3 regions of the Mycolicibacterium grossiae genome follow, and region 3 is predicted to be linked to each of the others. Evidence: predicted binding sites of a transcription regulator. Region 3 holds the regulator's gene; each other region holds the start of a gene.
What was found. The regulator LexA, encoded in region 3, represses DNA repair genes until DNA is damaged. The targets are predictions, from matches to a motif close to CGAACANNTGTTCG.
Positions count from the first base shown of each region.

Region 1 (7,069 bases), 2.4 Mb from region 3:
GTGATGCGCGACGACGGCTACTGCACCGTCGTGGGCCGCATCAAGGACATGGTGATCCGCGGCGGGGAGAACGTGTATCCCCGGGAGATCGAGGAGTTCCTCTACACCCATCCCGACGTCGAGGACGCGCAGGTGATCGGCGTGCCCGATCCGACGTACGGCGAGGAGGTCTGCGCCTGGATCCGGATGAAGCCGGGGCGGCCTCCGCTGGACGCCCCCGCCGTGCAGGCCTTCGCCGCGGGACGGTTGGCGCACTACAAGATCCCGCGGTACGTGCACGTCGCCGACGAGTTCCCGATGACGGTGACGGGCAAGATCCGCAAGGTCGAGATGCGCGAGCGCAGCGTCGAGATCCTGGGTCTAGGTCGGAACGTCGGCGGCGAGTAGTTCGGCGAGCTTCTCGTTCGCGGCACGCAGGCGCGGGGCGATCATGGCCGCACCCTGGGCGGCCTCGTCGTCGGTGGTCTGCATGTGACTGACCGCGTTGAGGCGCGCGGCGTTGAGCCAGCGCATCATCTCGGCGTCGGTGAACCAGTGGAGCTGGTTGTCGTTGAACGCGATCGTCATCGTCAGCCAATCCTGCGGCACCGTCGGGTGCGGTACCGGGCGGCAGTAGGCGTTGCGGACGTCGTCGTCGACGTCCATCGCCTCCACGTGCGCGATGACCGAGGCGCTGAACGCGGGCTGGCACGTCCGCACCGACTGCAGGGTGATGGCACCGGGGGAGTAGACCGGCGTCGGCGGCTTCTGGCCGATGCCGTCGCCCGTGCAGTCGACGTAGAGGGTGTTGGGGTGCGTGTCGATGGTGCCGCCGTCGAGGACCACCCGGCCGGGCTCGATGCGCTGCACGTAGCCCAGGCGCACGACGTCGGAGATCGTGCGCAGGTTGGCGAGTTCGATCTGCGAGAGGATGGCGCAGCGGTACATCGTCGGCGTGACCGACTGGTCGATGCGCATCAGGCAGCCGAGCTTCTCGAGCTGCAGGTAGAGGTCGTCGACCGAGGTGGCCTTCTTGATGGCGCGCGACTGGGCGGAGAAGTCGGCCATGACCCGGCGGGCGAACTCCGGCCCGGGCTGGACGGCGGCGCGGTCGAGCACCCAGGACTCCCGCGGCTTGATCCAGGTGATCTTCTCCGGCGCGATGCCGTGGCGCAGCAGCCACGAGCAGGTGTCCATCGACGTCTTGCCGGCGCCGACGATGACGTACTGGTCGTACGCGGGCTGGCGGGCGATCCCGTTGGGCGGGATGCACGTGACGCCCTCGGCGACGTCGTACGCCGGTGGCCGCATCGACGGGACGACGACGCTGAGATAGGTGGCGTCGACGGTGCGCCGGCGCGGTTCCACGCGGTACTGCTCGCCGCCGAGGGTGACGAAGGTGCCGTCGCCGCGGTAGTCGCTCATCGGGAAGTAGGACAGCCGTCCGCTGGGCAGCAGGTGCTGGCGCATGACGGTGTCGTAGTAGGAGACCACCTCGCTGCCCGGGGCCAGCTCGAAGAAGCCCTGGTTCCACCCGCTCGCGTCGATGGAGTCGGTGCCCAGCCGGCGGGAGTTCACGCCGTAGTAGGCCGACGGTTGGTGGAGACGCACGTAGGGGTAGGCGCTGAGCCAGTGGCCGCCGGGGGCGTCGTTGCGGTCGACCAGGACGACCGTCGCGTCGGTCTCGGTGATCAGCGTGTCGACGAACGCCATGCCCATGGCGCCGGCGCCGACGACCAGGTAATCGGCTTCGAGCGTCTGCATGCCGACAGCTTGCCAGCCGGGGTGCTCAACGGTAGACGAGCCCCGACAGGCGCATGGCGAGGCCGCGACGGAACGCCGGGCTGTGGCCTGCCGCGCCGATGGCCAGGTTGCGTACCGGCCGCAACGCGCGCGGCGCGGTCGCCAGCCGGGTCAAGCGGTCGGTCAGCGCGATCACCTGCTGGGCGATCGGTCGCCGGGCGCGCGCGTAGCCGTCGAGGGCCGCCTCGGCGCCGGTCAGCGCCTCGGTCAGTGCATCGGCGAGTGCGAGGGCGTCCTGCACGCCGAGGTTCATGCCCTGGCCGCCCGCCGGGCTGTGCACGTGGGCGGCGTCGCCCGCGAGCAGGATGCGGCCGGCGCGGTAACTGGCGGCGACGCGGTGGTGGATGCGGAACCGCGAGCCCCACGCGACGTCGGTGACGGCGATGCCGCCGGGCCCACGGGAGTCGAGCAGCTGCTGCAGGAACGGCGCCGCCGGCTGCTCGGGGGCGTCGGTCACCGGCGCGACGATGCGGACGGTGCCGTCGGGTAGCGGCGCGAGGACGGTCAGGCCCTGTGCCGCCCAGAACAACCGCACCTCGTCACTCGGGACATCGCCGTCGAGGCGGGCGTCGGCGAGGACGAAGGACTGCGCATACGAGCCGCCCCCGAAGCCGATGCCCGCCTCCTGGCGGACGGTGCTGTGCATGCCATCGGCCCCGACGGCGTAGCGGGCCCGCAGCACGCGACCGTCGGCGAAGGTCGCGGTGACGCTGTCGGTGTCCTGTCGCAGCCGTTCGAGCCGCTGCGGGCGGATGACGTCGCCGCCGAGTTCCCGGACCCGCGCCAGCAGGACCCGCTCGGTGACGTACTGCGGTACCAGCAGCGTGAACGGATAGTCCGTGTCGAGCGTGCTGAAGTCGATCGACACCAGTACGCGTTCGCCGTCGCGGACGCTGAACCGTGGCGCCTCGATGCCCTCCTTCCGTAGGCGACGCGTGACGTCGAGGTCGTTGAGCACCTCGAGTGTGCGGGCGTTGATGCCGGCGGCGCGCGACGTGTTCGCCCCTTCGGCCTGTGCGTCGACGAGCGTCACCCCGACGCCCGCAGACGACAGGGCGGCGGTGAGCGCGAGGCCGGTCGGACCGGCCCCGACGACCAGGACATCGGTGTCGTACATGGTGCCTCCTCAAAATTGCCAACACGCGTTGACTTCTGCAGCTTGTGCCCGTCCGTCAGAAAAGTCAACATCTGTTGGCATAGATTGGCGGCGTGGGCACGAAGGGCGACCGGACAAGGGCGGTGATCCTCGCTGCCGCGCGCGAGCGCTTCGCGGAGTCGGGCTACGAGGGTGCGACCATCCGTGCCATCGCCGCCGACGCGGGCATCGACCCCTCGATGGTGATGCGCTACTTCGGCAGCAAGGACCAGCTCTTCGCGGCCGCCGCCGAGTTCGACCTGCGTTTCCCGGATCTCTCCGACGTCGCCCCGGAACGCCTCGGCGAGGTCCTGGTCACGCACTTCCTCGAGCGGTGGGAGGGTGACGAGGCGCTCGTCGTGCTGCTCCGCTCGGCCACGACGAACGGTGACGCGGCGCAACGCATGACCGACATCTTCGCCGGCCAGCTGCTGCCGGCCATCGCGAAGTTCGTCCCCGATGAGGCCCCGCGCCGGGCCGGTCTGATCGCCACCCAGGTCCTCGGCATGGCCCTCTGCCGGTTCGTCCTGCGGCTGCCACCCGTCGCCGGGTTTAGCCGTGACGAACTGATCGCGTGGCTCGGGCCCACGCTGCAGCGCTACGCGGTCGGTGCGGTCTAGAACGTCGGTACCGATCGGGCCACCTCCCATGCCACCCATGGCGCATTCGCGAGGCGCTCGTCCTCGACGCGTCGCGCGCGCTCCTCGCGCCGCGTCCGTGCCCGCCGCGGCATCGTCAGGCCGGCGGCCGCGCTGGCCGGAACGTCGCCGCTCGTGGTCACCGGCGCCGTGGGTACGGACAGGCTCGGGAAGAGCACCCGGCTGCCGGGCGCCGTCCGGTACGTCGCGCCGTCGGGGGCGGTCCAGTCGACCGTGCCGTCGGGACCTTGCTGCTCGCGCCAGCCCGGCGTACCGCTCCAAAACGTCTTGAGCAGGTGGTGTCGACGGCACAGTGCCTTCAGGTTCGAGGCGCACGTCGGCCCCGACGGGTGCGGAATCGTGTGGTCGATGTCGCACGCGCTCGCCGGGACCGCACACCCGGGGAAGCGGCATGTCATGTCGCGGCACCGCACGAAGTCGGCCAACGCACGCGATGGGGTGTAGCGCGGCTCGGGCGGCCTGTCCCTCGGGTGGACGACCCGGCGCTGCGTCGCCGAGCGTGCCATTCGCCGCGCGACCGCACCCGGCAGGAAGTGCCCGCCCATCACGGCGCCGGGTCGCGTTGCGGCCGACTCGCCGGGCGGCGGCGTCAGGGCTTCGACGAGCGTCATCTGGAAGAGCGGCTTGGTCGAGTGACGTCGCGTGACGCCGTCCAGTTCGGCGTCCTGAGCCGCTGCCGCCGCACCAGTGTCGGCGAGGGTGTCATCGTTCACGATCACGTAGACGACGCTGCTGCCGGCCGGCGCGGGGCCCGCCGCGGCGGTGCAGTCGTCGCGGCCGCACCCGCAGTGCAGCCGATCCTCGCCGCGCGCGACCGCCCCGAAGGCGTCCGCTCGGCGTTGGTCACGGGTGCGCGGGTCGTTCTCACAGACGCTGTGCGCCAACGTGTCCAGCCGAGAGTCCATCGCCTTGGCGTCCGGCGCGAACAGCGTGGCCCACACCGTCGACATGCCGTCGCCGTCGTCGATGAAGACCTCGACGCGACGGCCCTTCGCGCGGGCCTGCGTACGTCGGACCGCGAGCGGGTCATGCCGAGCGATGATGTCGTCGACAGCGGCCTCGGCCTTCGCGACCGGCATGGGTTCCCAGTGCCGCAGCGCTTCGGCGATCTCGGTGTCGACGGCGCGCTGCGCGTCGCGATCGGACACCAACCCGGCACGGGTGACGATCAACCTGACCACCTGATAGGTGAGCAGTCCCTCGGCGAACGCCTCGCCGACGAGCGGCAGGCGGTCGCGTAGCGCGCTGGCCACGATCAGTTGATGCGACGCCGTACCCGCCGTGACGTGCATGGCCGCGCCGATGTGGGCGGACACCGCGGCCCAGTTGTCGAGATACCACTGCTCCCGTTCGGCGGACCCGTCGGCGGCATACCGTTCGGCGAGCATGTCCGCCATCGCGGAGAGTCGGCGCGCGCAGGCGGCGTTCTCGACCCGTGCCCACGTGCCGACCGCCGTGCTGCCCGTCGCGTGGGCTGTCGCGGTGACCAAGTCGTCGAACATGCTTCGAACATACGTGCGAGTGCCGACGGATCGAAGCGATGATCTTCAGCCTGTGCACGAAGGCGCGTCTGTGGACAAGTGTTGTGCGGGGCCGACTTTCGTCGGCGCCTCGTGGTAGGCCTCCGGGCCCAGCGTTGTCGCGAATTGTCGCTCAGAGGTGGGCAATGAGAATCACTTCCCGGCGCCGCCGCGCCCGGCGCGACGCAGGCCCCCCGGCGCGACGCCCGGCGCGGACGCCGAGCGCCCTACGCCTCCAACTCCCCGGCGACACGACGCTCCAAGGCTGCCTGCGTCGCGGCGGGCAGCACGAGCAGGCCGTCGAGTTCGCGCTGCGCCCGCGCATACGCGCTCCGTCGTTCGGCGACGGTGGCCGCATCGTCGGACGCGATGCCCAACAGGTGCTGGGCGCGCTCGAGGCGCTCGCGGTCGTCGCTGGAGAAGTCGCTGCGTCGGCGCCGTCGCGCCTCGGCCTCGGCGACGTCGAAGGCGGCGGCGTAGTCGTGCACGGCATCGCGGTACTCGGCCAGCGCGTCACGATCGGCGACGAGGTCGTCGGTACGGGCCGGCCGCAGCAGGTCGGCCCGGCTGCGCGCCCGGTGGAAGGCGGCGGTCAACGGCTCGCGCATGTCGGTCATGACGGGGAAGTCGAGCAGCTTCGCGACGTCGAGTTCGTACTCCAGCCAGCGGGCGTCGGTCTCGTCGTGCCGCGCCACGACCCGGGACACCTCACGCCGCGCCGACTCCTCGTCCGTCCGGCCCCGTCCCGAGGCCTCCGCCATGGCGACCTTCGTCTGCTGCTTGATGCGATAGCGCTCGAGGCGACGCTCGGCACGCCGCTCATTCGCCGCGGAGACCGCCCGCACGCCGCCGCCGATGACACCGCTCAGCGGGAAGATCAACCACCAGTAGTTCCCGGCGAAGTGCAGCAGCGCGTCCACGCCATCGAGGATGTCACGGCGCGAGGCGGTCCAGGGCTTCGCGGAACTCCGGATTGGGGTACGCGTCGGGGAGCAACGCGCTCACCTCGGCCAGCGCTTGTCTGCCGTCGATGCCGGCGGTCCAGGCGCCGTACAGCGCCGCCACCGTGGGCGTGCGGCTCTGCGCCGCCACGCAGTGCAGCAATACCGTGCGTCCCTCTGCGCGCAACTGCTGCAGCAGACGAACCGTGTCGGTCAGGACGAAGTCGAGATGCGCGTTGGCGCCGACGATGTCGATCAGCCGAACGTCCACCTGCTCGACACCGCGCGGTAGGTCCTCGTCCTTCACCCGGCACAACGACACCACGGCGTCCACCCCGTCCGGCAGCGCACCGAGCGTCGCGAGGTCGCCCAGCCACACTCCGGCGTCGCGTGGGTGCTGCGACGGTGCCATGGGAATGACGCGATTGCCCCACGGCGCATCAGCACCCACGATCCGCGTCGCAAGCGCGACTAGGTCCCGGCAGGTGATGCCCGGCCAGCCGTGCAGCAGCCGGCGCCAGGAGGCGGGCACTGCCGACGCGCCCCACCGGGCGCCCAGCATGCCGCCCGCGATCGCGGCCACGGTGTCGGTGTCGTTGCCCGAGCGCACCGCAGCGTCGAGTGCGCGCCGCAGGTGGTCGGCCGGGAACGTCCGGGCCGCCGGATCCGCGGCCGGCACCGGCGTAGTGGCGATCGCCGACCACGCGGCCTGCAGCGCCTCCACGACCCAGCCATTGCGGGAGAAGTCGGCCGGCACCGAATGCTCCGCGACGTCCAGGCGCTCGGCCCACAGCGCCTGCCGGCCGGTGGGCAGGCGGCGCAGCCCGACTCGCACGTCCAGTTCGCCGGTCAGCACGGCATGGCGCATCGCGAGACACCACAGCACGCACGCGTCCCCGGCGTCCGGGTCGTAATGGGTCAGCGAGCTGATGCTGCGCGCCGCCTCGACCAGCCCGTCCTCGTCGTCCAGGTACGCCAGCGCGACGGGCGCGGTCCGCATGAGCGACCCGTTACCCGCGGTGTGTCCGCTGC
Region 1 covers NZ_CP043474.1:266,839-273,907, reverse strand. Annotated here, with positions in the region: gene FZ046_RS01400 (AMP-binding protein) at 1-387, shown strand, start outside; gene FZ046_RS01395 (NAD(P)-binding protein) at 361-1,743, opposite strand; gene FZ046_RS01390 (FAD-dependent oxidoreductase) at 1,769-2,899, opposite strand; gene FZ046_RS01385 (TetR/AcrR family transcriptional regulator) at 2,992-3,537, shown strand; gene FZ046_RS01380 (HNH endonuclease signature motif containing protein) at 3,534-5,078, opposite strand; gene FZ046_RS01375 (hypothetical protein) at 5,324-6,016, opposite strand; gene FZ046_RS01370 (ADP-ribosylglycohydrolase family protein) at 6,030-7,069, opposite strand, start outside.
Region 1: a site for LexA is predicted at 5,083-5,096, ahead of FZ046_RS01380 (HNH endonuclease signature motif containing protein). Genes of this name have one in related genera too.

Region 2 (7,069 bases), 1.7 Mb from region 3:
CTGCGTGACCGTGACGTCGTTGAGCACGCCGAGCGAGCCGATGATGAACCCGGCCAGCAGCAGACCGGTGATCGACACTCCACCCAGGTAGGCGGCGACCTCGTTGTTCTGGTCCTCCGACAGTCCAGTCAGGTGCGCGAGACCGATTGCCGCCCAACTCAGCAGGGCCGCCAGCAGCAGGGAGGCCAGCGTGCCGAGCAGCGCGGCGCTGGTGCGCAGGCTGACCCCGTGGGCGAGATAGATGACGGCGTAGAGGATGACCGACGACGCCACCAGCGCCACCGGGATCGCGGGTGCACCGTCGCGCAGCGCGGGCAGGAGGAACACGACCAGGACGGCGAACGCGACGACGATCCCGACCAGCGCACGCAGTCCCCGCCACCGGGCCACCGCGACCACCACCACGGCGAAGGCCAACGCAAGACCGGCCAGGGCCCAGCTGCGTTCGAAGTCGTAGAAGGCGTAGGACGTCGAGCCGTTCTGGTCGACCTGCCGACTCAGCCGGACGTCGTCGCCGACGTTCAGCTGCGGCTGCCCGGGCCCGCCACTGAATTCGAGCAGCGTGTTCGCCCCGTCGTTGGGGCCGGAGCCGATGCGGACGAGGGACTGGATGCACTCGCCACCACCGGCCGGTGCCAGCGTGGGGGCCGCCGTGAGCACCGCACCCACCGATGGGCTGCCGCAGGCCGCGACACCGCTCGAGAGGACCTGGCCGGCCTCGGTAGTCACCGCGCCACCGGCGGCGTTCTGGAACGGCAGCGGGATGTCGACCTTCTGCTGCGTCGGCCACAGCAGGGCGGCGCCCGCGAGGGTGGCGACGCCGATGGCGATCAGCAGCCCGACCACGACGCGCGCGGCGATCGGACCGAGCGGAGCGGGGCCGCTCGTCGAGTGCGAGTGCGAATGCGAGTGCGCCACCCGGCCAGGGTAGAGGTGCAGTCTCCAGGGTCGGCTCGTGGAGCGTGCGCGTCATCGTGGCGGCTCGGGATCCGGCGGCCAATCGACGAGGTCGTCGTCGCGGTGCAGCGGGTTGACTGCCGGTGGCGCGCCGCCGACGGACCACGCCAGCAGGCCGTCGTCGGTGACCGTGGTCGTGGCGTGCCCCCGGGTCGCCAACGCATGGTCGGTGCCGCAGGCGAAGAACAGGGCGTCGGCGTCGGTGCGACCGCCGTCCTCCCAGTCGGGGGCATGGTGTACTTCGCAGAGGTACCCGGGCGCCGTGCATCCCGGCCGCGTGCAGCCCCGGTCCCGAGCGTGGCAGACGATCCGCTGGTCGGCAGTCGCGATGCGCTTGCTGCGACCCAGGTACAGCGGCCGCTCGGAATGCCCGTCGAACACGGCCAGGTAGTGGACCGAGTGCGCGGCCATCCGGATCAGGTCGCGCATCGGCAGCGCCGAGCCGCCTCCGGTACGTGCGGGCCGCGGCATCGCGAGGGCGGGATCGTCGATTGCCCGTGCGGCTCGCTCCAAGTCGTCGACGGTGGCCGTCGCGATCACGGTGACCGCGACGCCGCGATGGGTGCCCAGCGATCCGGACTGGATGCCGGTGCGCAACCCGAGTGCGAGGGCGTCGTGCAGGCGCTGGGCACCGGTCCGCGTATCGGTGGCCGCGTCGACGACGGCCTGCGCCGCGCCCGGCACGTGATGGCCCGGACGCACCGCGGCACCCACCGCCTCGAGGTAGGAGCGTGCCTCGGGATCCAGCCAGCCGCTGATGCGGCTCATGCCGTCAGCGCCCTGCCTCCCGAGCGTCACGCCGCGTCGCCGTGCGCGGTCGCGGTCGTCGAAGACGCCGTCGGGGTTGAGGGTGTCGGCAATGCGCTTCCCGACGACGGCGACGAACGCGGAATCTTGTTCGCGCGCATGGTGCGTGAGTGCCCGCTCGACGTCGGCGCGGTGATTGGCGGCCACGTCGGGGAGACCGTCGAGTGCCTTGCAGACCTCGCGTACGTGGTCCTCACCGACGTCGCCGGCGTCCACCGCGTCGGCGAGCGTCGGCAACTCGGGCGGCGTCGGCGCACCGGACAGCGAGCGTCCCGGTCGGATCCGCGCGGCGATGCGGAACCGCCGGCTGACCTCGCTCGGCACGATACGCAAACGGCGCGCCAGCACGTCACGCAGTCGTACGCCGGGACCGCCGGGAAGTCGGTCGTCGCCATCCGGTGGATCGGCCAGCTCGCCGAAGATCCGGTAGGACAAGCCCCGGACGACGCGCTCCTGGTGCTCGAGGCGCTCCGCGACTTCGACGCGAAAGGCGTTGCCCACCATGTCCGTCGACGTCCCGCGAAGGCGGACCAGCGTCGCATCGACGAGGTCGAGGTCGGCCCGCACGCGGTCGCGCGCCGCATCGGCGACGAGAAAGGGGCTAGCAGCGGTCATGCCATGACGGTAATCGAACGTGCGTTCGATGACGGCGACGAAGTTCCGCCCTGTGGATGAAGTCGCGACTGTGGATGAGTGGCCGTCAGCGGATGGATCCGTCGGTCGCCGGTCCTACTTTCGCCTCATGAACACGACGACGGACGGGAATCAACGGATGACGAACGTGTCAGGTGAGCCTGCTGCGGTGGCCCTACCGTGATCACTGACGGTAGGACGCCAGGAAGTTTCCGAGTCGGTCGATGGCGTTGGCCAGGTCGCGTGCCCACGGCAGGGTCACGATCCGAAGATGGTCGGGGGCGGGCCAATTGAAGCCGGTGCCCTGCGTGACGAGGATCTTCTCCTGCAGCAAGAGGTCGAGAACGAGTTGCTCGTCGTCGTGGATGTCGTGCACCTCGGGATCGAGGCGGGGGAACGCGTACAGCGCGCCCTCGGGCTTGACGCAGGACACCCCGGGGATGTCGTTGAGCTTGTTCCACGCCACGTCGCGCTGCTCGAGGAGGCGGCCGCCGGGCAGTACCAGGTCCTCGATGCTCTGATGTCCGCCCAACGCGACCTGAATGGCGTGCTGCGCGGGCACGTTCGGGCACAGCCGCATGTTCGCCAGCAGGCTGATGCCCTCGAGGAAGCTCGACGCGTGTTCCTTCGGGCCGGTGATCACCAGCCAGCCCGACCGGTAACCCGCGACGCGATAGGCCTTGGACAGACCGTTGAACGTGAGGGTCAGCAGGTCCGGCGCAAGCGTGGCCAGGCTGATGTGGGTCGCGTCGTCGTAGAGGATCTTGTCGTAGATCTCGTCCGCGAGCAGCAACAGCTGATGCTTGCGGGCGAGTTCGACCATCTGCTCCAGGATCTCGCGCTGATACACCGCCCCGGTGGGGTTGTTCGGGTTGATCACGACGAGCGCCTTCGTGCGTTCGGTGATCTTCGACTCCAGGTCGGCGATGTCGGGCTGCCAGCCCTGCGTCTCGTCGCACAGGTAGTGCACCGGCGTACCGCCGGCCAGCGACGTCGACGCCGTCCACAGCGGGTAGTCGGGCGCCGGGATGAGCACCTGGTCACCGTTGTCGAGCAGTGCCTGCAGCGTCATCGTGATGAGTTCGGAGACACCGTTGCCGAGGTAGACGTCGTCGACGTCGAACTTCGGAAAACCGTCGACCAGCTCGTACCGCGTGAACACCGCCCGGCGCGCGGCCTGGATGCCCTTCGAGTCCGAGTAGCCCTGCGCGTGCGGCAACGCCTGGATCATGTCGCGCATGATCACGTCCGGCGCCTCGAAGCCGAACGGCGCCGGATTGCCGATGTTCAGCTTGAGGATCCGATGTCCCTCGGCCTCCAGCCGGGCGGCGTGGTCGTGTACCGGACCGCGGATCTCGTACAGGACGTCCTGCAGCTTCGACGACTGGGTGAAGGTGCGCTGCCGCGGCGTGTGACTCGCATGCCACGGCAGGTGTTGGGTGCTCACGTCCTTCATCGTCCCATCGCCGTCCACCGAATTAGGCTGTCGCCGTTAGCGCTTCCCCGGACGCCGTGCACCGGGCGCGATGCCCAGGCCCTTGACCGGCACCGAGGGCGCCGCCGATTCGGCCGCTGGTGCGGTATCGCCGTTGGTCGCCGCATCGCCGTTCGACGACTGCTCCGCAGGCTCGTCGGCCTGCTCGGTGGCGGGTTCCGGGGTGGCGGCCGGCGCGGCAGCAGCCGGAGCCGCGGCCTTCTTCTGGCCCGGCTTCTTGATGCCGCCGGCCAGTCCGAGTCCACCCTTGGCGGTCGGCGGCTTCGGCGCAGCAGGCGCCTCGGGCTCGGCCGACACCTCGGCCGACGACGCCGTGGCCTCCGCGGGAGCGGCGCTGGTCTCGGCGTCCGCCGGTGCCGCGGGAGTCGCGGCGGCAGGAGCGGCCTTCTTGGCGCCGGGCTTCTTGATGCCGCCGGCCAGCCCGAGTCCGCCCTTGGCGGTCGCGGGCTTCGGCGAGGTGTCGGCGACGGCCTCGGACTCGGCGGGCGCAGCGTCCGCAGGTGCGGCCGAGGCGGCCGCCGGAGCGGCCTTCTTGGCGCCGGGCTTCTTGATGCCGCCGGCCATGCCGAGCCCGCCCTTGGCGACGGGCTTCGCCGGCGCCTCGGACGCGGTATCGGCCGGTGCCGCCTCGGCGGGTGCGGCCGAGGCGGCCGCCGGAGCGGCCTTCTTGGCGCCCGGCTTCTTGATGCCGCCGGCCATGCCCAGTCCGCCCTTGGCGGCAGCGGGCTTCGCGTCAGCCGGGGCCTCGCCGGCCGGTGCCGCCTCCTCGGTGGGAGGAGCGGACGCCGACGCCGACGGAGCCTTCTTTGCGCCGGGCTTCTTGACGCCGCCGGCCATGCCCAAGCCACCCTTGGCGGGGGCGACGGGCGCCGCTTCCGGAGCCGCGGCGGCAGTGGCCTCCTCGGTCGGCACGTCGGCGGGCTCGTCGGGCAGCTCGGCAGCGGTCTTCTCGGCCGGTGCCTCTTCGGTCTTCGTGGCGGCACGCTGCTCGGCGCGCTCGGCGGACCACTTGGCCGCAGCGCCCTTCTCGGGGAGCGTGATCGCGTCCTTGTCCAACGCCCCCAGCAGCAGCTGCGCGACGTCGAGGACCTCGACCTCCTGCTTGCCGATCGCCTCGGCGCGGTCGCCGACACCGTCGGTCATCATCACGCGGCAGAACGGGCAGCCGGTGGCGATCTTCTCGGCGTCGGTGTTGAGCGCCTCTTCGACGCGCTCGTGGTTGACGCGCTTGCCGATGTGCTCTTCCATCCACATCCGCGCACCGCCGGCGCCGCAGCAGAGGCCGCGGTCGGCGTGCCGGGGCATCTCGGTCAACTTCGCGCCGGAGGCACCGATCAGCTCGCGCGGAGCGGAGTACTCCTTGTTGTGCCGGCCGAGGTAGCACGGATCGTGGTAGGTCACGTCCTGGCTGACCGAGGCCACCGGGACCAGCTTCTTGTCGCGGACCAGCCGGTTCAGCAGCTGGGTGTGGTGCACCACGGTGTAATTGGCGCCCAGCTGCTTGTACTCGCGGCCGATGGTGTTGAAGCAGTGCGGGCAGGTGACGACGATCTTGCGGTCGATGGTCTCGGTGCCCTCGAACAGCTCGTCGATGGTCTCCTTGTTCTGCGCGGCGAGCTGCTGGAACAGGAACTCGTTGCCGGAGCGGCGGGCGGAGTCGCCGTTGCAGCTCTCGGCCGAACCGAGAACCAGGAACTTGACGTCCGCGGCGGCGAGCAGCTCGGCGACCGCCTTCGTGGTCTTCTTGGCGCGGTCCTCGAAGGCGCCGGCGCAGCCGACGTAGAAGAGGTACTCGAAGCCGTCGAACGAGTCGACGTCCTCGCCGTACACCGGCACGTCGAAGTCGACCTCGTTGATCCAGGCGGTGCGGTCACGCGCGCTGGCGCCCCACGGGTTGCCCTTGGTCTCGAGGTTCTTGAACAGGCCGCTCAGCTCGGCGGGGAACTCGGAGGCGACCATCACCTGGTAGCGGCGCATGTCGACGATGTGGTCGATGTGCTCGATGTCGACTGGGCACTGCTCGACGCAGGCGCCGCAGGTGGTGCAGGACCACAGGACGTCCGGGTCGATGACGCCACCCTCCTCGAGGGTGCCGACCAGCGGACGGGTCGCCTGCTCCGGGCCGGAGCCCATGATGCGCTCGAAGCCGGACTCGGGCACGTGATCGTGTGCGTGCTCGTCGTGCTTCTTCTCGCCCTTGAGGTTCTCGGCGAGACCGCCCTCGGGCGTGTTCTCCAGCGGCGACTCCTTGTCGCCGAGGATGTACGGCGCCTTCGCGAACAGGTGGTCGCGCAGGTTCATGATGACGAGCTTGGGCGACAACGGCTTTCCGGTGTTCCACGCCGGGCACTGCGACTGGCAGCGGCCACACTCGGTACACGTCGTGAAGTCGAGGTAGCCCTTCCAGGTGAAGTCCTCGATCTTGCCGCGGCCGAACACCGCGTCCTCGTCGGGATCCTCGAAGTCGATGTACTTGCCGTCGTGCTCCATCGGCAGCAGCGGACCCAGGGCGTTGGGCAGCCGCTTGAAGGTGACGTTGATCGGGGCGAGGCCGATGTGCAGGTGCTTGGAGTGCAGCACGATCAACAGGAACACCAGCATGACGCCGATGTGCAGCAGCAGGGCGACGCGCTCGATGATGATGTTCGGCGTCTCGCCGAGCGGCGACAGGATCGTGCCCATGCCGTGCGAGAAGAAGGCGCCCCAGCCGTAGGGCAGGTTCTCGGTGGCCACCGCGGCACCGCGGAACAGGGCGTACGTCCAGATGACGTTGAAGATCATGAAGAGGATCAGCCAGGCGCCGCCGGTATGCGAGCCGTAGAACCGCGAATCCCGGCCGTACTCCTTCGGTTCGGAGCGCAGGCGGATGATCGCGAAGACGATGATGCCGAACAGCACGGCCAGGGCGAAGAAGTCCTGCAGGAAGCCCAGGGCGTTCCAGTGACCGACGAACGGGATGGCGAACTTGGGGTAGAAGAGGACGCCGAACGCCTCGAGGTACACCGTCGCGAGGATGAAGAAGCCCCACATGGTGAAGAAGTGGGCGATACCCGGGATCGACCACCGCAGCAGGCGGGTCTGGGCGAAGACCTCCTTGAACTGCGTGGTGATGCGCTCGGACAAATTGTCCTTGCGGGCGCCCTCGTCGATGGTCTTCGCGCCCGAGCGGATCAGGTT
Region 2 covers NZ_CP043474.1:1,822,263-1,829,331, forward strand. Annotated here, with positions in the region: gene FZ046_RS08735 (YibE/F family protein) at 1-918, opposite strand, end outside; gene FZ046_RS08740 (HNH endonuclease signature motif containing protein) at 970-2,379, opposite strand; gene FZ046_RS08745 (pyridoxal phosphate-dependent aminotransferase) at 2,582-3,871, opposite strand; gene FZ046_RS08750 (heterodisulfide reductase-related iron-sulfur binding cluster) at 3,890-7,069, opposite strand, start outside.
Region 2: a site for LexA is predicted at 2,394-2,407, ahead of FZ046_RS08740 (HNH endonuclease signature motif containing protein). Genes of this name have one in related genera too.

Region 3 (7,069 bases):
GCTGGAGCAGACGCTGCAGTACACCAAGGAGCGCAAGGCGTTCGGCAAGCCGATCGGCAGCTTCCAGAACACCCGGTTCACCCTCGCCGAGCTGGCCACCGAGGCCACCGCCGTGCGCGTGCTGGTCGACGAGTTCATCCGGCTGCACCTCGACGAGAAGCTCACGGCGGAGCAGGCCGCGATGGCGAAGTGGTGGGCCACCGAGGCGCAGGTGCGGCTCAACGACCGCTGCCTGCAGCTGCACGGCGGTTACGGCTACATGCGTGAATACCCGGTGGCCAGGGCGTTCCTCGACGCCCGCATCCAGACGATCTACGGCGGAACCACCGAGATCATGAAGGAGATCATCGGCCGCAGCATGGGCGTCTGACGCCGCTGCGGGCGTCCGGCGGCCGTGACGGAAGTGGTACCGGTCGCGCGACACTTGCCCGATACCGCTTGGATATCCCTCAAGATGGACGTCGACTGACGCAGAGTTGACGCACGTGCTACTTCGAGGGAACCGTGAGCGCATCGCGGGGAGGACTGATGACTGGGCTTCGATCCCTGCTGGGCAGGGCCATGGGACGGGCGAGCGTAGCGGTGGTGACGGTGGCCGCCTGCGCGCTGCTCGCGCCGGTGATGCCCACGGCGCTGGCCGACCCGGCAGGTGACGCCGACGCCGCCATCAACGCGGCCTACGACGCCGCGGGCGGTCCCGGGGGCACCCTCGGTCCCAAGGACGGCGGCGTCTACCCGGTGGGCGCGGGCTTCGGGCAGAACTTCGCGAGCGGCCGGATCTTCTTCAGCCCCGGCACCGGTGCGCACGTCATGCAGGGCGCGATCCTGGACAAGTACCTGTCCCTGGGCGGTCCCGGCGACGGCGATCTGGGCTTCCCCGACATCGACGAGGGGGCGGGGCGCGCGCCGAACAGCCGGAACGTGACGTTCAGCGCCGCCGACGACCCCGTCATCTTCTGGACCCCGGACACCGGCGCCCACGTCGTGCGCGGCGCGATCAACGCGGCGTGGGATCAGGTCGGCGGTTCGGCGGGCTCGCTCGGCGTGCCCACCGAGGACGAGGTGTACCGCGGGAACGTGGTGTCGCAGACGTTCACCGGCGGCCAGCTGTCGTGGGACCGCAGCACCAAGGCGTTCACGACGACGCCGCCGGAACTCGCCGATCAGCTCGGCGGAGTGCGGATCCCGGGCGACGCCACCTCGGAAATCGACGCCGCCCGGCGCGCGGCGGGCGGCCCGCTGGGCCCGCTCGGTGCAGCGCAGGGTCCGGCCGAACCGGTCGCCGGGGACGGCCTGGTGCAGACCTTCGACGGCGGGAAGATCTTCTACAGCCCGGCCACGGGCGCCAACGTGCTCACCGGCCAGGTGCTCGCGAAGTACGAGAGCGTCGGCGGACCCGGCGGTGACCTCGGCTTCCCGAAGGCCAACGAGGCCGACGGGGGACTGGCGCCGGCGAGCCGGTTCGCGGCCTTCACCGCCGCCGACGAGCCGGTCATCTTCTGGACACCCGACTTCGGCGCCGTGATCGTCCGTGGGGCGATGAACGCCGCCTGGTCGACGCTCGGCGGCGCCACCGGCACGCTCGGTGCGCCGACCGCCGATCAGACCGAGAGCGACGACGTCGTCACGCAGAAGTTCGCGAACGGCGCCATCTCCTGGAACCGCTCGACCAAGGCCTTCAGCACCGAGCCACCGAACCTCGCCGCCGACCTCGCGGGAGTTCGGGTTCCGGGCCAGGACGCGCCGCAGGCGACCCAGGGCGACGACCCGCAGGCGGCCGCGGACGGCCGACCGTGGTACCGCCAGTGGTGGTGGCTGCTGGTGATCGTGCCGGTGGTGCTGCTCGTCGCGGCGGTGGGGGCCGCCGTGGTGCTGCACCGGCGCCGCGCGGACGACCGCCCGCCGCTCGACCGGTTCGACGACTACGACGACTACGACGACGACCAGGACTTCGAGTCCGGACCGGTGCCGGCCGCCGAGTCCCCGGCCGGGACCGACCAGCCACCGTTCGTGCCGTTGAGCGCATGGGCCATGCCCGGTGAGGGCTCCGACGGCCCGGCCGGCGTACCCGCAGCCGGGCCGGCGCCGGCGCCGGGTGCTTCCGCGGTACCGGACATCGGTCCCGAGGCGAACCTCGACGAGGACCAGGACGCGATCGACACCGCACCGACGCGGGTGGTCTCCGAGGACGCCATACCCGGGAACGAGGTGTCCGGAGATGCGGCGTCCCCCGGCGAAGGGTCCGATCGCGGGCCGGCCGATCGCGGGGCGGCCGACGAGCCGGCGACCGCGGCGTTCGACGAGCTGTTCGGCGGCCGTTCGGAGACCGGTCGGCACGCGGGTAGCGACCCGACCGACGGACCCCTGACGCCCGCCGTAGACCGCGAGGACGAGGCTGCCGACGCGTACGGCCTCGGCGATGACTTCGACGATGGCTTCGGTGACGACGTCCATGACGGCGATCCCGCGCGCGACGAGTTCGACGACCCGGTGTTCGAGGACGCGTTCGCCGCGCCGGTGGCAGGAGCGGCGGCCTCGGCAGCGGCCGATCCGGAGCCGTCGAGCGGCCCGCCCAGCGGTCGGCATGCGGCCATCCAGCTCGACGACACCGCACCGAGTCAGACGTCGCTGCGCCTGGCGCAGGGGGACCCGTACACCGCACCGGCGGGCTACCCGATCAAGGCCGACACCAAGACGGGGCTCTACTGGCTGCCCACCAGCGTGCAGTACGACCGCGTGCGTGCCGAGATCTGGTTCGCCAGTGAGGAGTTCGCGCTGACGAACGGCTTCGTCAGGGGCTAGCGCCGTCAGACCTTGCGGATGACGGTGACGACCTTGCCGAGGATCGCGGCGTCGTTGCCCGGGATCGGATCGAACGCCGGGTTGTGCGGCATCAGCCACACCTGGCCGCGCGTGCGCTTGAACGTCTTGACCGTGGCCTCGCCGTCGATCATGGCGGCCACGATGTCGCCGTTGTCCGCGACGTTCTGCTGCCGGACGACCACCCAGTCGCCGTCGCAGATCGCCGCGTCCACCATCGATTCGCCGACGACCTTGAGCAGGAATAGCGAGCCCTCGCCGACCAGTTCGCGGGGCAGCGGAAAGACGTCCTCGACGGCCTCCTCGGCCAGGATGGGACCACCCGCGGCGATTCGACCCAGCACGGGGACGAAGGTGGGCTCGGGAAGGGCGTCGGAGCCGGCGACGTCGGTCGCGACGATCGGCGTGACGGCATCGTCGGCGCCGCGGACGTCCACGGCGCGTGGGCGGTTGGGGTCGCGCCGCAGATAGCCCTTGCGTTCGAGGGTGCGCAGCTGATGGGCCACCGAGGACGTGGACGTGAGTCCCACGGCGTCGCCGATCTCGCGGATGCTCGGCGGATAGCCGCGGGTGGTCACCGAGGTGCGGATGACCTCGAGGATGGTGCGCTGTCGTTCGGTCAGTCCGGCGTCGTTGCCGGCGGGACGACGTGCGTCCGCGCCGTTCGGCGTGTCGCTGCTGTCACTCATGGCGCCGAATGTAGTCCGAGACCGTTCGAGAATCAAACATGTGTTCGACGCGTGTCGCGGTCGCCGGGGCGTGTCGGTGGCCCCGGATATCGTCGGCAACGATTCGATCACGTGTTCTATTCATCGAACACGTGATCGAGTACATTTCGAACACACAGGCGAACGACCGTTTCCGGAAAGACCGGAAACGCCCGAACCGAAAGGCCTCGCGATGACGATCATCACCCGGGACTACCCCACCGAACTGGTCGCCCGTCCGGTGCGTCCGCGTCCCGCGGCCCGCCGGTCGCCGCAGCGCCGTCGGCCGGCCGCCGCACCGCTGCGCTACTCCGGCACCGGTGTCCTGATGTCGCGGGCTTCGCACCGGCGCAAGCCGATCACGCCGGTCACCACGGTGCTGCTGGCGTTGGTCGCGGCGGGAATCACGGTGTGGCTCGGCCTGGTCGCGCAGTTCGGCGCCGCACCGGAGACGCCGGCGCCGGTGCCCGGGGAGCTGGCCGTGGTCCAGGTCCAGACGGGGGAGTCGCTGCAGCAGCTCGCCGCTCGCATCGCGCCCGACGCCCCGGTCGGCCCGACGGTCGAGCGGATCCGCGAACTGAACGAGCTGGACACCGCGGGTGTCGCGGCCGGGCAGACGCTCATCGCCCCGGTCGGCTGACCCGCCGCCATGCGCCGTGAGACACCCTGCCGTCCCTCGGTACGCTCGTATGGGGCCGGAACATTCCGGTCTCATCCCAGCGGCGGCGAAGGAGCGGTGGTGCACTGTCCGTTCTGTCGTCATCCCGATAGCCGGGTCGTCGACTCCCGCGAGGCCGACGAGGGCCAGGCGATCCGCCGGCGTCGGTCGTGCCCGGAATGCGGCAAGCGGTTCACCACGGTGGAGACCGCCGTGCTCGCCGTCGTGAAGCGCAGCGGGGTCACCGAGCCCTTCAGCCGCGAGAAGGTCGTCAAGGGCGTCCGGCGTGCCTGCCAGGGCCGCGACGTCGCCGACGACGCGCTGCACTTGCTGGCGCAGCAGGTGGAGGACGCCGTGCGCGGGCTCGGTTCGCCCGAGGTACCCAGCAACGAAGTCGGTCTGGCGATCCTGGGTCCGCTGCGCGACCTGGACGAGGTCGCCTACCTGCGGTTCGCGTCGGTGTATCGGTCGTTCTCCTCGGCCGAGGACTTCGAGCGCGAGATCGAGGCGCTGCGCACCCACCGCACCACCAAGGCGGCGCCCGCGCGCTGAGGCGCGCGTCAGCCGACCCGCCGGATGCCGTCGTCGACGACGCGTCCGGCGACGCGAACCCAGCCCTGCGGATCCCACCACGTGCGGATCTGAGATCCCCGCCCCTGCGTGATCACCAGATCGCAGGAGAGATGGTCGGTGATCCGCACCGCCGCCGCGCCGGTGGCCTCGTCCTCGACGATGCCGAGGCCGGGGGCGAACATCCGCGACCGTATGGCACCTGCGGCGCGGTCGGTCCACGCCCACACGTAGTGCTCGACGTCGTCGTCGGTGTAGTCGTCGGGGTCGGCTGCCAGCACCGCCTCGGCCGTGCCGAGGTCGTAGAGCGACATCTCGGGCGCCCAGTCCGCACGCGCCCGGATCACCGTGACGTCCCCGTCGGGCAGCTGTTCGCGATCCACGGCGACGACGCCCGCCGGCACCCGGAGCGTCTTGACCGGCGTCCCGCGTCGCGCGAGCCACCAGCCTGCGCCCACGGTGGGGTGTCCGGCGAACGGCAGTTCCGCGGCGGGAGTGAAGATGTGCGCCGTCGCGCTCGAGGCGCCGGGCGCCGGCAGGTCGACGTAGATCGTCTCGCTGTAGCCCAGTTCGGTGGCCAACGTCTGCCGCTCGCGCGGCGCGACGGCGGCCGCATCGACGACGCCGAGGGGATTGCCGTACCGACCCTCGGCGTCGGTGAAGACCCGCAGCACGCTCACGTCGATCGCCATGACGGCATGCTAGTTCGCCGGCGCCGGTGCGGAGGCCGGCTCCGCCCTAGGTGGCGCTGCGTTCGTCGGCGCCCATCGCGTCGAGCACCGCCACCCGGGTGTCGTGCGGCCCGGTGAGGGTCTGTTCGCTCGCTCCGGTGCGCAGCAGTGTCCGCAGCAGCTCCTGGTCGTACACCGCCGGAGTGGTGCCGTCGATGAACTTCTCGACGATCTCGACGAAGCGGTCGGGATCGTCGTGGAACGGGAAGTGCCCGGAACCGTCGAACACGTCGAGTCGCGACCCCGGCATCGCGGCATGCGCCATGCGGGCGTGGCTGACCGGGATGACCGAGTCGTGCGACCCCCAGATCAGCTGCACGGGAACGGATTCGGTGAGGTAGCAGCGGTCGAGCATCGTCACCACCTGACCGCGCCAGTCGACGACTGCGCGCAGCGTTCGGGCGAAGGCCGACGACGCGGTGGGTTCGGGCAGGTCGGCCAGGATGCGCAACATGTTCTCGACGTCACGTCCCGCGCGGGTCCGGCCGAGCAGCGGTCCGCCGACCCGGCCCAGGAGCTGCAGCGCGGGCAGCATCAGCGGCAGGCGGAGCAGCGCGAGTGCCTCGGTGCCCATCGGCAGCGAGGCGACGCGCAGGGCCACGTTGACGTCCTTGGTGACGCCGCCGGCGCCCACCAGGATCAGCCGGTCCACCAGTTGCGGGAACTGGTAGGCGAACTGCATGGCCACGCCGCCGCCGAGTGAGTGGCCCACGACGGTGACGCGTTCGACGTCCAGCACGCTGAGCAGGTCCCGCATGCCGTTGGCGTACGCGGCGACGGAGTAGTCGGCGCGGGGCTTGTCGGACTTGCCGTGCCCCAACAGGTCGGGCGCGATGACCGTGAAGCGTTGGGCGAGCATCGTCTGCACGGTGCTCCACGTCGTGGAGTTGTCCCCGATGCCGTGGATCAGCAGGATCGCCGGACCGGAGCCCGCGATGCGATAGGCCCGGCGGTAGCCGTGGATGGTGCGGTAGTGCAGCGACGGCGAGACGTCGCGGACGGTGCGGAGGTTCGGCGTGCGGTCCGTCATGGCCAACTCCTCACCGGCCGGGTTCCGGCCGGTCCTCGGCCCGTCAGGGCGCTGTGGTGCCGTCGTCCCCCTCGTCGGGGTCGTCGCCGGCCTGCTGGGCGAGGAATCGCTCGAACTCCGCGCCCAGTTCTTCGCCGCTGGGCAGGTCCTCGTCCCGTGCCAGCAAAGACCGGTTCTCCTGAGCGGCGACGAACGCATCGTACTGTCGCTCCAACGCCGTCACCACTTGAGCGACCTCGGCGCTCGTCTCCACCTGCTCGTCGATCTTCTGATGCACCTCGGCCGCGGCCTCGCCGAGTGCCGCCAGCGGCAGCTGCAGCGACGCCGATCGCGCGACCTCGGCGAGCAACGCCTCTGCAGCCGGCGGGTAATCGGTCTGGGCCAGATAGTGCGGCACGTGCACGGTGAAGCCCATGGCCTCGTGGCCGTGCTGGGCCATCCGGTACTCCAGCAGGTTGGACACGCTCGCCGGCACCTGCACCTCGCCGACCCACGGCGTGTGGCCGGCGATCAGCTCCTTGTCGTTGGCGTGGGCGGTCATCGACACCGGGCG
Region 3 covers NZ_CP043474.1:3,536,751-3,543,819, forward strand. Annotated here, with positions in the region: gene FZ046_RS17035 (acyl-CoA dehydrogenase family protein) at 1-370, shown strand, start outside; gene FZ046_RS17040 (LGFP repeat-containing protein) at 529-2,802, shown strand; gene lexA (transcriptional repressor LexA) at 2,808-3,509, opposite strand; gene FZ046_RS17050 (LysM peptidoglycan-binding domain-containing protein) at 3,721-4,167, shown strand; gene nrdR (transcriptional regulator NrdR) at 4,267-4,737, shown strand; gene FZ046_RS17060 (PhzF family protein) at 4,746-5,447, opposite strand; gene FZ046_RS17065 (alpha/beta fold hydrolase) at 5,494-6,516, opposite strand; gene FZ046_RS17070 (proteasome assembly chaperone family protein) at 6,560-7,069, opposite strand, start outside.